4 regions of the Cytobacillus sp. FSL W7-1323 genome follow, and region 2 is predicted to be linked to each of the others. Evidence: riboswitches for the same ligand, from Rfam matches in the RefSeq annotation. Region 2 holds a riboswitch; each other region holds the start of a gene.

Region 1 (4,190 bases), 280 kb from region 2:
ATTGGTTACCTATATTTACTTCAGTTGCAGATGACGTTTTTCTCCAAGGAAATGACATAATAAAAATGCAAGAAGCCATACAATCGGAATTGTTGGAACAAGTAAAACATTATTTATTAACAGCGCACGATGTTGAACTTAGTGCAGAGGATAAGAAGCTAATAGGCTTAGATTTAAATGTCTGCACAATGGGGATGATTGATAGATTGCAGAAAGTGAAATAAAGATTTAAGTCGTGTGGTTTGGAGGTAATTAACATGGATTTGGAAGAAATAAGATCAGAGATACAGCATCGTCAATCAGATATATTGGGTAGCTCCAGATTGGTTAAATTCGCTGTTCTTCTTCCCCTAATAGAAAAAGATGGAGAAATACATATTTTGTTTGAAGTACGGTCTTTATCTATGAGAAGACAGCCAGGGGAAATTTGCTTTCCTGGGGGGAAAATGGATCAAGACGATGTGGATTTAATAGAGACGGCAAAAAGGGAGACCAGTGAAGAGTTAGGTATCCCAATTGGAGAAGTCTCTGTTTTTTCAGAACTTGATTATGTAGTGACACCTTATGATACAGTGATTTATCCGTTTGTAGGCACAATAGAGAGCATCAGTGATCTTAAGCTAAATCCAGAGGAAGTGGATCAAATTTTCACAGTACCACTTGCTTATTTTTTGAAAGAGGGACCATCTATTCATTATATTGAGATGAAGCCAGAGCCTAATAGTAGCTTTCCCTATCATCTCATTCCTAATGGGGAAAAATATAAATGGCAAACGCGGAGGATGCAAGAAATTTTTTATACTTATAAAGGTCATGTGATATGGGGGTTAACAGCTAAGATACTGTATCATTTTTTGACGCTTATCCAGGATGAAAATAAATAAATTTTCAAAATGTTATTGACGATTCCCTATAAAAGGGTATATGATGTTAAACAAATAAATATGAACTTCTTATCCAGAGAGGCGGAGGGACTGACCCAGAGAAGCCTCGGCAACCAGCAATCTTTTGTATGGTGCTAATTTCAGAGGATATTATCCAAAGATAAGGAGAAGGTGAGCTCGTTAATTCAAAGCCCTTCTGCCTCTTCTAGGTAGAAGGGCTTTTTATGTGATAGAGCTAATATTTTATTGGAATATAAAATATATTCAGATTTCATATTGACGACAAATCATTTTTTGGATATAATTCTATTTGTAATTAAAGTATTAACGCTTTAAAAAATAAAATATTTCTTATCGAGAGTGACGGAGGGATCAGGCCCTATGAAGTCCGGCAACCTTCAAGCAATTGCTTGAAAAGGTGCTAAATCCTGCAGGCAGTAAATGTCTGGAAGATAAGATGAGGCAACCCCCTCTTCTTATGAAGAGGGGGTTATTTATTTTAATCATCCGACTAAAAAGTAGAGGAGAGTATATAATGACGAATCAATTTAACACTTATGATGATGAGACGATTTTATTACATGGAGGTCAATCACCAGACCCGACAACGGGATCTCGTGCAGTTCCTATTTATCAAACAAGTTCATATGTTTTTCATAATACAGACCATGCGCAAAGCCTATTTTCATTAGATGAGACGGGAAATATCTATTCACGAATCGGTAATCCAACGGTAGATGTATTAGAAAAACGTATTGCTTTATTAGAAGATGGGGTAGCGGCAGTAGCGACTTCATCTGGAATGGCAGCTATAGCTCTTTCAATTATGAATATTGCCCAAGCGGGTGATGAGATTGTTGCAGCGTCGAACCTTTATGGTGGAACATATAATCTTTTTGCCATAACACTTCCGAAATATGGGATTAAAGTTCATTTTGTTGATGGATCTGACCCTGAGAATTACCGTAAAGCGATTACGCCAAAAACTAAGGCTTTATATGGAGAGATTATTGGGAACCCAAGTCTTCATGTCCTAGATGTAGAGGCAGTTGCAAATATTGCTCATGATAATGATATTCCCCTTATTATTGATAATACTTTCGCTTCACCTTATCTTTGCAAACCAATCCAATGGGGAGCAGATATTGTCATTCATTCGGCAACAAAATGGATTGGTGGTCATGGAACAACAATTGGCGGACTTGTAGTTGATGGCGGACGATTTAATTGGAATCATGATAAGTTTCCTGGTTTTACTCAGCCAGATCCAAGTTATAACGGTATTGTTTATGCGAATGAGTTTGGTACACTCGCTTTTAGTACAAAACTTCGTGTTCAGTTGCTGCGCGATTTTGGGTCATCTTTAAGCCCACATAGTGCATTTCTTTTACTCCAAGGATTGGAAACACTCCATTTACGTATAGAGAAACATACGGAAAATGCAGCGAAGATAGCCCATTTCTTAAACGCTCATCCAGCTGTCGATTGGGTCGCATATCCAGGTTTAGCAGAGCATCCAGCGCATGAACTCGCGAAGAAATATTTAAACACTGGCTTCGGTTCCATTGTGAACTTCGGTATTAAAGGTGGCCGAGATGCGGGTAAAAAAGTGATAGATACAATTGCATTGTGGTCTCATGTAGCCAATGTAGGTGATGCGAAGTCACTCATTATTCATCCGGCTTCAACCACACATCAACAGTTAAGTGCAGAAGATTTAATTAAAAGCGGTGTAAGTGAGGAACTCATACGTTTATCAGTTGGGATTGAATCGGTTAGAGATTTAACCAATGACTTAGATCAAGCCTTCTATGAAGCGACTGGTATTTCTTCGAAGGGAGAACAAAAAGGAGAAACAGCAGTAAATGATGAAGGTGTTATTCGATGGGCATTACAATCATCCTCATTAAAAGAAGATGTGGATGGCAAAGAACTGCAAAGAGCAAAAAGGATAGCTGTTGTTGGATTAAGTGGAAATCCTGCTAGACCAAGTTACCGTTTAGCAAGAAAAATGCAAAGATTAGGTTATCAAATCGTGCCAGTTAATCCAAGAGAAACAGAAGTATTAGGTGAACAGGCATATCCAAATTTAAAATCCATTCCTTTTACCATTGATATTGTGCAAGTATTTAGAAGCCCTGAAGCTGCGATAGAAGTGGCGAAAGAGGCAGTAGAAATCCAACCGAAAGTTTTCTGGCTACAAGAAGGTGTCATTTCACCAAAAGCAGTTGAAATAGCAAAAGAAGCCGGACTTGAAGTGGTACAAAATCGCTGCACATATAAAGAGGCACAGAGATTAAGAGGTTCTATTGTAACCTTTGCTTGTGAAATTTAAAACCGAGATTGAGGAGAGTCATCGATGAAAAAATGGTTCGTATTTTTAATTGTCGTTTTATCAATTGGATTCATTAGTGCTTGCGGAGATAGTGAGGCAAGCACTGATGATAGTAATGACGAAGGAAAACCAGAAAAAATTGTTTTAGACTATGCCTATTATTCTCCAACAAGTGTAGTTTTAAAGAAATTCGGCTGGGCAGAAGAAGCGTTTGCCGAAGATGATATTGATGTTGAGTTTGTCCTCAGTCAAGGAAGTAATAAGGCACTTGAGTTTCTTAATAGTAGCAGTGTTGATTTTGGCTCAACTGCAGGTGCAGCGGCATTAATTGCAAAAGCAAATGGTGCTCCAATTGAATCAGTCTATATATACTCAAAACCAGAATGGACGGCATTAGTTGCACCGAAAGAATCAGCTATCAAATCAGTTGAAGACTTGAAGGGAAAGAAAGTAGCAGCAACGATTGGAACAGATCCATATATCTTTTTACTGCGCTCATTAAATGAAGCCGGATTAACATCAGCGGATGTTGAAATCGTTAACTTGCAACATGCTGACGGTGGAACGGCATTAACAACAGGGCAAGTAGACGCTTGGGCTGGTTTAGATCCCCATATGGCTAAATTAGAACTTGAAGCAGACACAGAATTTATTTATCGAAATATCGATTTTAACACTTATGGCACATTAAATGTGAGAAGCGAATTTGCTGAGAAGTATCCTGAACAAGTGAAAAAAGTAATTGAGCTTTATGAAAAAGCTCGTACATGGGTATTAGAAAATCCTGAAGAAGCGGCAGAGATACTGGCAGAAGAAGCACAAATCACCCTAGAGGTAGCGAAAAAAGAATTAGAGAGAAATGACTTTAATGAACCAATACCTGGTGAAGTGCAAATAGAAGCATTAAATGCTGCTGGTGAGGTTTTAAAAGAAGAAGGCATTATTAAGAGTGATGACGTAGGTAAAGTGGT
Region 2 (4,190 bases):
CCCCTTCAATATATTGTGCAGAAAAAGTTCCTAAATTAATTTGCATGATTAGTGCGATCTTTTTATTAGCTAACGGATGTACACTATTCTCTTTAGTTGATGCAGTTGCTTCACTACTTGAATTGCTTCCTTTTGGCTGGCAGCCTGCCAAGATTAAAATAAAAATAATAAGAAACGCTAATAGTATACGATTGTTCTTCATGCCCTAACTCCCTCTTCTGCTTTATTCAATTGTGCCAATTTGTTTCGATCAGCTTCAAAAATGCCTTTTTCAGTAATAATTGCAGTAATTAAATTAGCCGTTGTCACATCAAACGCCGGATTAAACACTTTCGTTCCTTCTGGTGTGATCTGGTTTGGCCCAATATGAGTCACCTCTTCTGCCAACCTCTCCTCAATCGGAATATCTGCCCCTGATGCGATAGAAAAGTCAAATGTCGACAATGGCGCAGCTACATAGAAAGGAATTTGAAAATAGTTTGCTAAAATAGCTAGTTGCCATGTACCGATTTTATTCGCTGTATCTCCATTGCTGGCAATACGATCGGCCCCGACTATAATCGCTTCAATCCCCTTGGTTGCTATGGTATGAGCAGCCATATTATCAGTAATGACCGTCACATCCACATTGGACTGTTGAAGCTCCCAAGCAGTTAGGCGCGCTCCCTGAAGAACCGGTCTCGTTTCACAAGCATATACTTGAAAGTCAACACCCTTCTCCTTGCCTAAATGAAACGGCGCTAGCGCTGTACCATATTTTCCTGTAGCAATCGTTCCCGCATTGCAAATCGTTAATACCTTTTTCCTTCCATTCAATAGACTTAGTGCATTTTCACCAATTTGGCGACAAATCTCCTCGTCTTCTTGATGTATTTTCTTTGCTTCTTGCTCCAAACTGATAATTGTCTCCTCTGTTGAATACAGCGTTTCTATTACTTTCATCATTCGATCCAAAGCCCAGAACAAATTAACAGCTGTCGGTCTAGAGCCCGCTAGATAAAGATAATCTTCATGAATTCTAAGATGGAAAGTTTCAATGTCGACCCCTTCGTATTTTTTTGCAGCAATCGCTAAACCATAAGCAGCAGTAATTCCAATAGCTGGCGCCCCTCTTACTTTCAACTGAATAATTGCCTCAAAGACATCTTCAATGGTTTCGAGTTCTATCCATCTTGTTTGATGGGGTAATAAGGTTTGATCAAGAATTTTCAATCTACCTTCTTGCCATTCAATTGGTGTTGGTATACTCATGATGTATACGCCTCCAGTTCCTTAAGAAGTTGCGAGATTGTTACTATGTTTTTGCGATTAATAATCAAGGATGAACCTAATTGAATCGTTGCCTTCTTCACATATAATCTAATTGAACTATCTTCTATTCCATCAAGATCCTTCACATGCGACAATCCGATTGTTCTCCGAATTAATTCACACCCTACTACTCCGATAGCATCTTTAAATACTTTAGCTAGAAAAGACTCTAGAGCGCCTGGTACTTTCGTAAAAGGATTAACAACAGAATTTTGCCAAGCTTCTGAAAAATATTGAGAAAACACATCCCATACTTCTTCTATCTGTTGAAGAATAACGATTCTATCGTTTTCGTTTCGTACAAGTACTTGGAAAATGAGATGGGCAATATATTGACCGACATCAAATCCAATCGGACCATAAAAGCCGAACTCAGGATCGATCACCTTCGTCTCACTCTTACTCGCAAATATACTCCCTGTATGTAGGTCACCATGTAGTAAGCTCTCTGCTTCTGTGAGAAAAGCATATTTTATTTTGGCTACTTCAAGTTTCAACTTGTCATTAGTCCATAGTTGCTGAACCACTTCAGCCAACTCAGCTTCAAAATCATTCGTTTCCACATCAAAAAATGGATCGGTGAATACTAAATCCTCAGTGATTTTACATAGTTCAGGATTTGAAAATTTAGCGACCAGTTTCTTTTTCTCAAACGGATGAAGAGCAAAATCTGAAGTTGAAAACAATGTCTTTGCTAAGTACTCACCAATATGAGCTGATAAATTCGGATAATGATCCCCTTGAATCAATCCGTCTCTTACAATTGTCAAATGGGAAAGATCCTCCATCACAGTTAATGCTAGCTCTTCATCTGATGCTAGTACTGCTGGGAGGAGGTGAGGAACGAATTCACCATGCTTCTTAAGCACTTCTGCCTCCAGTTTTGCACGTTTAAGTGTTAGAGGCCAGCTTTCTCCGACTACTTTTGCATAAGGGAGTGCTTGCTTAATAATTACACTTTTATGATTAGAAGTAATACGGTAAACATAATTCAAATTACCATCACCAATCTCTTCCACCGTCATTTTTTCATCCGGTAAAAACAGTTTTAAACTCTTCACGTATTCACACGCTGATTCCTCTGTCAAAGCGCGATAACCTATATTATCTAAAACAGCCATATCTCTTCCCCCTTATTTCTTTATTTATCTGTGGCACAAAACAGGGGTGACTACATGAAGAGATGTAGTCGGACCTGCTTTGTCATTACAGAAACAAAAATGCCCCTTTCCTGTACAGAAAGAGGCATTCGTCATTACGATTTTGCCTCTCATCTTTCAGAATAACTTCTGAATGGAATTAGCACCGTGCCTTACATTAGGCGCAGAAATTCTCTAGCTGCGCCTCGTTTCACAACGATATTACGGTCGGTTGCTGGGTTTCATCGGGCCATATTTCCCTCCACCTGCTCTTGATAAGAGTATAAAAGATTCATTTTTTGAAATATCTTGAGCAAATACTATCACCGATTATAAAAAAGTGTCAATCTTTTTTTTAAAACTTTTCATCTTTTTAAGGTTAAAAGAATTTTGTCATATAACGTAAAAAATTCTCTGTTGACAGATAAAACACCTGGTGACATAATACAATTGTGCAAAAATTTAAAACGATAATCATAAATTTTCTTATCAAGAGCAGGCGGAGGGACGAGCCCGATGAAGCCCGGCAACCGATTCTAAATGAACACGGTGCTAATTCTTGCAGCAATCATGCTGACAGATAAGGAGAAGGTTCTATCACTGCGAACTAACCCTCTTCTTATTGATTAAGAAGAGGGTTTTTTATTGTCAATGTCAATTCGAAATTATCAGGGAGGGTTCTCATATGGGAGATGTAATTGCAACTTATCAAGTATACGCAAGACCCGGTTCATTAGAGAAAAAAGCAGAGGATATCGCTTTAGGATTAACGATAGGCTCGTGGACAGCGTTACCATTACTTGAGCAAAAACAATTACTAAAACATAAAGGCAGAGTCACTGCACTACAAGAATTTTATGATGATGAACATCCCAATCGATTCGGTGAAGTAAGGTGCGAAATTAGTATCGCCTACCCTACATATAATTTCACATTTGATATTCCAGCAATCTTAACAACTGTATTTGGAAAGTTATCTCTAGATGGTGAAGTAAAATTATTAAATCTGGAATTTGATAATGAGGATCTTTCCCGTTTTCCTGGACCAAAATTCGGTATAAAAAATATAAGATCGAAACTAAATATTCAAGACCGCCCATTACTTATGAGTATATTTAAAGGCATTATCGGCAGGGATATTCACTTTTTAAGAGAACAGTTAAGAGACCAGGCTATGGGAGGCGTTGATATTGTAAAAGATGATGAAATTCTTTTTGATGTCAACATCTCTTTTGAAGACCGAATTATCGCAGGTAAAGAAATACTAGATGAAGTCTATGAAAAGACTGGAAAAAGGACACTTTATGCAGTCAATTTATCTGGGAGAACAATGGATTTAGTAGATAAAGCAAAACATGCGAGCGAATTAGGGGCGGATGCATTATTATTCAATGTTCACACTTACGGTCTAGATATGCTCCAAACACTAGCTGAAAACAATGAAGTGCAGTTACCTATCATGGCACATCCTGCATATAGTGGGGCCTATACTTCTTCAAACTTCTATGGTGTGGCTCCTGATTTATTACTCGGTAATCTTACTCGCTTAGCAGGCGCAGATTTCTCTTTATTTCCTTCTCCATATGGTTCTGTTGCCATGGAAAAAGAAAAAACCTTAGCTATCGCTAGACAGTTAACCGAAGAAAATGGCTTGAATCAGGCATTCCCGGTCCCTTCAGCAGGCATTCATCCAGGTTTAGTTCCGTTGCTTTATCATGACTTTGGCAATGATTGTATAAT
Region 3 (4,190 bases), 1.8 Mb from region 2:
AACGAATCTTTTTGTTGTACTGTGTTGAGGAGAGGTAAAGATATCCTTCGTTCGTCCCTCTTCAATAATTTCCCCATTTTCCATAACGGCCACACAATCGCAAATCCTTTGGATAACATTCATCTCATGTGTAATAAGGAGAATCGTAATCCCTAATTCTTTATTGATTTTTAATAGCAAATCAAGAATTGCCTCTGTTGTATTTGGATCTAAGGCGCTTGTTGCTTCATCGCTGAGTAATACTTCTGGTTCATGCGATAATGCACGTGCAATAGCAACCCTTTGCTTTTGGCCACCAGATAACTCAGCTGGATAAGCATTTTGTTTTTCACTTAAACCGACAATCTCTAAATATTTATTAACGCGGCTCTTTACTTCTTTCTTATCTAATCCTGTTAGTTTAAGAGGGATAGCAATATTATCATAAACTGTTGCTGTTTTTAATAAGTTAAACCCTTGAAAAATCATGCCGATATGACTTCTTGCTTCACGGAGTTTTCCTGGTGTCAGCGTGGTTAAATCCACCCCATTGACTTTTACAGAACCACTATCAGGTTTTTCAAGTAAGTTCACACAGCGAATTAATGTACTTTTACCAGCGCCGCTGTATCCGATAACCCCGTAGATTTCTCCTTGATTCACTGATAGTGAGACATCCTTTAATGCATGGATGCTTCCTTGTTTTCCTGTAAAGGTTTTGGTTATATTCTTAAGCTCTATCATGATTTGATGCTCCCTCCGTAACGCTCATTTTTAATCATTTTACCAAGAGACGATAACTGATCCGTCAAATTCCTCTTCAACAAACTTTTCAATTTCTTCACTGCGGTAGATATCAGCTAATTTTTCAAGAATTTCATCATCTTTATTCTCCGTACGGACAGCAGCGTGGTTTACGTAAGGTGAATCCTTAGGCTCGATAAAGATAGCGTCTTTAGAAGGGACAAAACCAGCTTCAATTGCAAAGTTCGTGTTAATAGCTGCAGCGTCAAGCTCTTCTAGCTGACGAGCGATTTGAGCAGAGTCAAGTTCAATAAATTCATAGTTACCATTGTTTTTTTCAATATCACGAACTGTTGAATTAATACCTGTTTCAGGATCTAATTCGATTAATCCCGCTTTTTCAAATAGTAATAGAGCTCGGCCACTATTTGTTGGGTCACTCGGAAGACCGATTTTTGCGCCATCTTTTAATTCAGCTACATCTTTTACATTGAGTGCATAGATGCCCATCGGGAATGAAACGGTATCAAAAGATTTAACTAAATCTAAATTTCTATCTTCTTTAAATGCATTAAAATAAGGCTCTGTTTGAAAAATGTTTAAGTCAATCTCTTTTTCAGCTAATGCGACATTTGGCATCACATAATCAGTAAATACTTGTGATTTAATGTTGATATCTTCTTCTTTAGCTAATTCAATTACTTTTTCTAAGATTTGCTCATGTGGACCTGCAGTGACACCAATGACTAATTCTTCATCGTCATATAATCCTTCTGTAGAGTTGCTGGCTTCATCACTACCACATGCAGCTAAGCCTGTTAAAGATAATAAGAATGTTCCAGTTAGTAACCATTTTTTCATGATGTTTGAACTCCTTTTTGTTCATTTTGTTTTTCTAATAATCGAAGTGCTTGTAAAACAGAATGTTCACTTATCTCGTTTTTCATAAAGTGAATAGATTCAGTTGGGCGTATCGCCTTTTTTACAATTGTCTTCATTAATTGCTCATCATTCACATCAATAGTTAGACTAGAGAGACTACTTGGCAATTGCCAGCTCTCATAAAACGGGAGAAGGTAATCAACTTCTGTCCATTTTTCTTCAATGGCCAATTGACCAAGAATCCCGTAAGCGACTAATTCCCCATGAAGAAAATCTTGGGCTGCATCCGCTACGGTTAGTCCATTATGAAACGAATGGGCACCAGCGATTCGTCCTGCTTTTTCGCCGAATCCACCGACCATACCCCCAGTCATGATAATCGTTTCAATCACACGGATAAGTGCTTTTGAGGTTTCGTTTTTGGCTACTGATTGTAGTGCGGCTTCACCATCATTAAGCAATGTATCTCGGCAAATTTTAGCTGAAAATTGCGAAACTTGTTTAGGTACAGGAAGTGTTTCTTCAGGGTAAAAACTTTCAATTAGAGCTTCAGCTTCATAAAACTTGGCTAATGTATCCCCAATTCCTGCTTTTAAATAAGTAATAGGCGCTTTAGCAATAATTTCAGGTTCAACCAATACGAGGGTTGTCGCAATAGGGAACTCGGTATAATGAGTAAAGCTGCCTTCTTCATTATAAAAAACACTTAATGGTGTCCATGCGGCACAGGTAGCTGCGATTGTTGGTATAAGAATGGATTGAACAGATGCTTCAATCGCAACTGCTTTTGTTATATCTAATGCTGTCCCACCACCAATACCTATTACGCCATTAGCACCATCATTTGTTATTATTTCTTGGATGTCATGGACCTTTTTTAAGGTAGTGTGACCATCTATATAATGAAGGTGAACGTTGTTATCTATTACTTCCTTGGGCAAGTAGGGTTGCACGGCTTGCCAAGCTTTTTTACCGGTTATTATATGGTATTTGGAAACAGAAATATCTTTAAGTAGGTCGGGGAGTTCTGTTAGAATGCCTGAACCTAATAAATAATGTCCTGGAGCCCCTTTTACGATTGTTGCAGTCATTTCCTCTCCTCGTTTCTCTTTGGATGTGATGATAAAAACAAAAATGCCTCTCATCATGAGAGGCATAAATATACTAGAATAGTAGTGACCTCTCTCATATATCAAAATACCAAAAAGTATTTTGCAGGATTTAGCACCTGTTCATATGGGTATATGAATGGTTGCCGGGCGTCGCAGGGCCAGTCCCTCAGCCGCTCTTTATAAGAGAAAATGCTTTATTAAATTATATTCATAATATTATCTATTACATGAAAAGTCAATAACATAATTGAAATTAATCATTAAACTAGTGATGGTGTTCTACTTGTGGGGTGTTTTCTTCAATCGGATGAATTGAGTTCTTCGCTTCTTGATGAATTCCCGATGCGCAGATAATGGCGATGCTTAATAAGAATGTTAGATAGAAGGGCACAGGTCGATTTTTCAATGCTTCCTTTAATGAATGTTTTTTGTGCATGAGAAGCATCATGGCAAAAATACTAATTAAATAAATCAGATCCATGCTAATGATCATAAATGTAACTTCACTGGGTACCAACATAATGCCTAGCATTGCCCCCATCATACTTCCCATGAGACTTGACGCTTGAGCTTCAACGAGTCCGTTTGTTTTAAACGGTAGTCCTATAAAAATGGCAATGACAGCGCTAATGAGAATTGATAATACAGTTGCTTTAGCCATTTCTGGTAACCACACAGATATAATCAAACCGATTGTTAAGCTACTCGTCATACCAACCACCATGGGAATACATTTAGAATATTTTGTAGCTATTTCTTTCTTTTTTCTAACGGCACTAATCAAGAAAAAGAAACTGTAGCCGACAACTAGAAAAAGACTGAACAAAGCAAGCATATACAAATTACCCTCCTTTGGATGCTCATAAAATACCTCGATGCCTCCTTTCATATATATTTTGTATCGTAGTGATTATGTCAGTGCAATGATAAGAAACTTTTTATACTGTTCATTCGTAAATGAATAAAGCAATATTTTCAAACTAAGAAAAGTGGTAGTCTTGGTTTATAAGTTTTCATTCAGAACAGTTTTATAAAAAAAGGAGTTTTTATATGGGGGAAGAAATAAAGATTAGACTGATACATATAAATGATGCAAGAGATATTCATGAAATGCATAGGCAAGATTCTATTATTCAACAAACAATGGCCTTATCATCGGGGAGATTAAAAGATATTGAAGATTATATTGAAGGACTTACATAAGAAGACCATGTATTTGTTGCAGAATGTAACGGTCATGTTCGAGGGATAGCTTCCTTAGAAGAGAGAAGTGGAAAGTTAAGATATAGCGGGAATGTGTCCATCTCTATTAATGAAGAAGTACAAGGAAGAGGGATTGGCAAGACGCTTCTTGAGCGAATAGTAAAGCTTGCCGATGTAGAGTTAGGACTCATCAGATTAGTGTTAGATGTATGTGCAGATAATATAAGTGCGATTGCATTATATGAAATGTTTAACGAGGCTTTGTCTAGC
Region 4 (4,190 bases), 890 kb from region 2:
GGTCTAGTACTTGTAAGGCACGGTCGATGTTTTTCGTTAGTTCGTCGAGTTGTGGCACCCGAGGGCTGTGAATGTCATATACACCTAAGCCGATACCTTGTTCGTAGGTGCTTTCTTCAAATGAGTGAATGAGTTCGCCGTGGCTTCTTGATGTTTCAATGGAGATGACATCAGCGTCGAGTGCTTGAATGCTTGAGATAATGTCTTCGAAATCGGAGTAGCACATATGCGTATGAATTTGTGTTTCATTTCTGACAGAAGTGGTGGCTAGTCTAAAAGCATAAACAGCAGCGTTCAGATAATCTTCCCACTTCTCTTGTTTGAGTGGTAATCCTTCACGAATGGCTGGTTCGTCTACTTGAATCATCCGGATACCATTTGCTTCTAGTGCTTCTACTTCTTCTCGAAGGGCAAGGGCAATTTGGTTTGCGACTTCGTAACGAGGGATATCGTCGCGGACAAATGACCAGTTTAAAATCGTAATCGGACCAGTGAGCATACCTTTTACCGGGTGATCTGTTAAGGACTGGGCATAGACTGTTTCTGCAACTGTCATTGGCTGTTCAAATGAGACATCTCCATAAATGAGTGGTGGTTTGACACAACGAGAGCCATAAGACTGCACCCAACCGAATTTTGTGAATTGGAATCCGGCTAATTTTTCACCGAAGTATTCGACCATATCTGTGCGCTCGAATTCGCCATGAACAAACACATCAAGGCCTAGCTCTTCTTGAATATCAATCCACTTTTTAATTTCCGTTTTGATATATGTTTGATAGTCAGTAGCAGTTAACTCTCCTTTACGCCATTTTAAACGATTTCTTCTCACTTCCTGTGTTTGTGGGAAGCTTCCAATCGTTGTTGTAGGTAGGAGTGGTAGTTGGAAGGCTATTTTTTGTGTTGCTTGACGAACAGAATAAGGTGCTTCGCGCTCTGCTAGTGATGATGGTAAGTTTTGAATGGCTGTTTGTACTTGTTGATTGTTTCTAATAGAAGATTGATTTAGCACCTCGATAGCAGTTCGTCTCTCGTTTATCTCATCTTGGATTTGCTCTTTTCCTTCTCTTATTCCTTTCGTTAGCACTACGATTTCTTGTAATTTTTCATCAGCAAAGGCGAGTGCGGTCTTTAATGTATGATCTAGTGTTTCTTCAATTTTGACTGTAACGGGTACATGCAATAAGCTGGATGAAGGCTGGATGATTAAGCGATCTTTCGGAACAATTGCTGTAATTTTTTCTAGAAGAGAGAGCTTATTATCAAGTTTGGCGCCCCAGATATTACGGCCATCGATGAGACCTGCAGCTAATACTTTATCACTTGGGAAGCCGAATTTTTGTAAAGAAGCGAGGTTTTGACCTGCATCATGGACAAAATCAAGGCCGATCGCTTGCACAGGTAATGAGGTAACAGCTTCAAAATGAGTGATGCTTTCAAAATACGTTTGTAAAATGATATTTATCTGTGGTGCTGCCTGGTGTAATGTTTGGTAAACTGCTTGATAGAGTGAGATGTCTTCTTCTGTGAGGGTAGTTGCTAAAATAGGTTCATCGATTTGTACCCACAAGGCACCTTCTTGCTGTAATTCTTTTAAAATTTGTGCATAAAGAGGAACGAATTGATTGACGATTGATTTGAATTCACTTTCTTTATAGCCCTTTGATAATTTCACAAACGTAATCGGGCCCAAGATAACCGGTTTCCCGTCGATTTCAAGCTTCTCTTTTCCTTCTTTATAAAAGGCAAGTGGCCGGTTTTCAGCAAGTGTTGGCGTGAGGTTGTTGAGTTCTGGCACGATGTAGTGATAGTTTGTGTTAAACCATTTGGTCATTTCAGCTGCCACGGCATCTTTGTTCCCTCTGGCAATATCAAAATACGTTTCGATATCAACCTTCCCACCTCTGTATGTAAAACGCTCAGGAACAAGTCCAAACATCACAGCTGTATCAAGGACATGATCATACAGTGTGAAATCGCCAACCGGGATGAGATCAACGCCAAGTTGTTTTTGTTTCTCGAGAGAGGATAAACGAATGACTTCCATTTGTTGCAGAAAAGTCTCTTTATTCAACTTACCACTCCAAAATTGTTCTAGAGCTTTCTTCCACTCCCGCTTCTCGCCAATTCTTGGATAACCTACATTTGAGCTTTTTACTTCAGTCAATTTAAACACTCCTTTAGATTGTATTTTCTCAACAAAAAATCTCTCTATTTATTATTAAATGAGAGATTCATACGCAATATTAACTAGAGTTGAGACCATTTGATTTGCTCAACACGTATTCATCACTCCTCTCTATGCATCCGTAGAGTCTAAGTGCAAACAACAGACAGGTCTCCTGACTTCGGATTATCGCTCGTTATCCCTTCCCATTTCTATTATGAAATAGTGGTCAATGATAAGTCGCTCTCCTTCACAGTGGCGGGACCGTGCCGGCATTCCACCGGGCTTCCCTTTTAAGCAATCATGCATCTGTTGCCTTTGTTATTAAGTTTTGAAAATACAAAAGACCTCTCTAATTAAAAATAGAGAGGTCTTTATCCTCTCTTATTTGCCAAAGCTATTACACTTTGCAGGAATTAGCACCTTTTTAACAAATAATTGTTAAAGGTTGCTGGGTTTCATCGGGCCAGTCCCTCCACCTCTCTGAATAAGAGAATTACATATTTATAATATTTTGAATTTTACAGATAGATTAGCATAATAAATGGAAGCTGTCAAAATAAATTCTTCATGAGTGATATATATCATCAGATTCAAGCCACTTGCGAAATTTATGTAGATGGTAATAATGCTTGCCATTAAGAATGACTTTTGGTGCGTGAGGATGCTTCTGTAATAGATCCTTCATGTCAGCTTCACTTAAATAAAAGTAAAGATGAAGGTGGCTTTGCTCCACAAGTAAATGATTCATATTACCTTCATTTTTACTACTAAATTGCTTCAACCCATTGCCTATGAAATAGCCAAGTAATGCTAAACCGGCGGCAATCCAAATAAAATTCAACTCGAATTCCAATTTGTACTCCCCCTTAAATACATATATATCTACTTTAACATCTCCTAACGAATAGTAATAATATATTTTTTAGTGCCGAATCGGATCAATGCCCCCATAATTAAACCAATCTACCCTGTCTATCGCACCATCTTTCATAGATTGTATACTTGTCCGAGAACAAAATTGGCCAAGCTGTATATATTGATATTACTTAGTGTTTTTCTCGGGTTTGTGATGGAAAAGGCTATAGTTAGCACAAAGGAGACTATTAATTTTGCTGAAGGAGAGAAGTGAAGTGTTATGAATCTATCTGTTATTATTCCCATTCAGAATGAAGAATCTACGTTGTCAGCCGTTTTAGAAGAGTTAGTGAAGATTGAGCCATATGAAATCATCGCTGTTTTGAATGGTTCAACAGATGGATCGGAGAAAATAGCGGAAGCATTTGAATGTAGAAAGCTTGTTTATAAAGAACCTCTAGGGGTGGATATTGGACGAGCAATTGGTGCAAGGGAGGCAAAAGGAGATACGCTTCTTTTTATTGATGGTGATATTGTCGTTAGAGCACAGGAGCTACAAGCACTGCTTGATGGCATTCAGGATGGGGCTGATATTGCCCTAAATGATTTAAGCTGGACAATGAAGCGCCCCATTAGACCACATCCGACAGCAGTATCAAAGTTCTCTCTTAATCATTTTTTAGGTAAAGGTGAGTTATCCGTTAATTCCTTAGTCGCTGTTCCTCATGTGATGAAAAAATCAGCGCTTGATACAATTGGTTGGGAGAATTTAGCTTGTCCGCCATTAGCTCATAGTATAGCTGTGATGAAAGAATTAAAGATGAGTGCACCAGTAGCCATTGATGTGATTGCTACAAATAAGATTCGACCGAAACATCAACAGAAGATTACGGGCTCCTCTTTTTCATTTTCAACAAGTTTAATAATTGGTGACCATTTACGTGCAGTGGCCCAACTGATTGAAGAGAGAGGATATCGCGGTGGTTTAAACGATGGCAGGCGAAATCGGCAATCTTTTAAGGAATATGTACAAGCCTTTTCGGTAAAGGAAGAGAAACGAGCGAAGTATAGTGCGATTATTCCTGTAGGGAAGGAGCCGGATACGATTGCTGAAGTGATTGCTGAGGTAAAGAAGGCAGGCATTGATGAAATCATTGTTGTGTTA

What was found. Region 2 has a riboswitch for S-adenosylmethionine ahead of mtnK (S-methyl-5-thioribose kinase). Riboswitches for the same ligand answer to the same signal wherever they lie in the genome.
Region 1: another riboswitch for S-adenosylmethionine. It lies ahead of MKX67_RS07370 (PLP-dependent aspartate aminotransferase family protein); the one in region 2 lies ahead of mtnK (S-methyl-5-thioribose kinase).
Region 3: another riboswitch for S-adenosylmethionine. It lies ahead of MKX67_RS19660 (iron-containing alcohol dehydrogenase family protein); the one in region 2 lies ahead of mtnK (S-methyl-5-thioribose kinase).
Region 4: another riboswitch for S-adenosylmethionine. It lies ahead of metE (5-methyltetrahydropteroyltriglutamate--homocysteine S-methyltransferase); the one in region 2 lies ahead of mtnK (S-methyl-5-thioribose kinase).

What each region holds. Positions count from the first base shown of each region.
Region 1 is NZ_CP151998.1:1,413,026-1,417,215, forward strand. Features, by position in the region: gene MKX67_RS07360 (MBL fold metallo-hydrolase) at 1-224, shown strand, start outside; gene MKX67_RS07365 (CoA pyrophosphatase) at 258-884, shown strand; SAM riboswitch class I at 951-1,051, shown strand; SAM riboswitch class I at 1,233-1,343, shown strand; gene MKX67_RS07370 (PLP-dependent aspartate aminotransferase family protein) at 1,420-3,219, shown strand; gene MKX67_RS07375 (aliphatic sulfonate ABC transporter substrate-binding protein) at 3,244-4,190, shown strand, end outside.
Region 2 is NZ_CP151998.1:1,133,046-1,137,235, reverse strand. Features, by position in the region: gene MKX67_RS05955 (sugar ABC transporter substrate-binding protein) at 1-202, opposite strand, end outside; gene mtnA (S-methyl-5-thioribose-1-phosphate isomerase) at 199-1,251, opposite strand; gene mtnK (S-methyl-5-thioribose kinase) at 1,248-2,432, opposite strand; SAM riboswitch class I at 2,579-2,732, opposite strand; SAM riboswitch class I at 2,934-3,037, shown strand; gene MKX67_RS05940 (2,3-diketo-5-methylthiopentyl-1-phosphate enolase) at 3,136-4,190, shown strand, end outside.
Region 3 is NZ_CP151998.1:3,855,261-3,859,450, reverse strand. Features, by position in the region: gene MKX67_RS19670 (methionine ABC transporter ATP-binding protein) at 1-723, opposite strand, end outside; gene MKX67_RS19665 (MetQ/NlpA family ABC transporter substrate-binding protein) at 763-1,584, opposite strand; gene MKX67_RS19660 (iron-containing alcohol dehydrogenase family protein) at 1,581-2,696, opposite strand; SAM riboswitch class I at 2,788-2,903, opposite strand; gene MKX67_RS19655 (hypothetical protein) at 2,983-3,552, opposite strand; gene MKX67_RS19650 (hypothetical protein) at 3,768-3,920, shown strand.
Region 4 is NZ_CP151998.1:239,542-243,731, forward strand. Features, by position in the region: gene metE (5-methyltetrahydropteroyltriglutamate--homocysteine S-methyltransferase) at 1-2,167, opposite strand, end outside; cobalamin riboswitch at 2,315-2,495, opposite strand; SAM riboswitch class I at 2,549-2,661, opposite strand; gene MKX67_RS01285 (DNA-binding protein) at 2,736-3,023, opposite strand; partial or broken gene MKX67_RS01290 (glycosyltransferase family 2 protein) at 3,306-4,190, shown strand, end outside.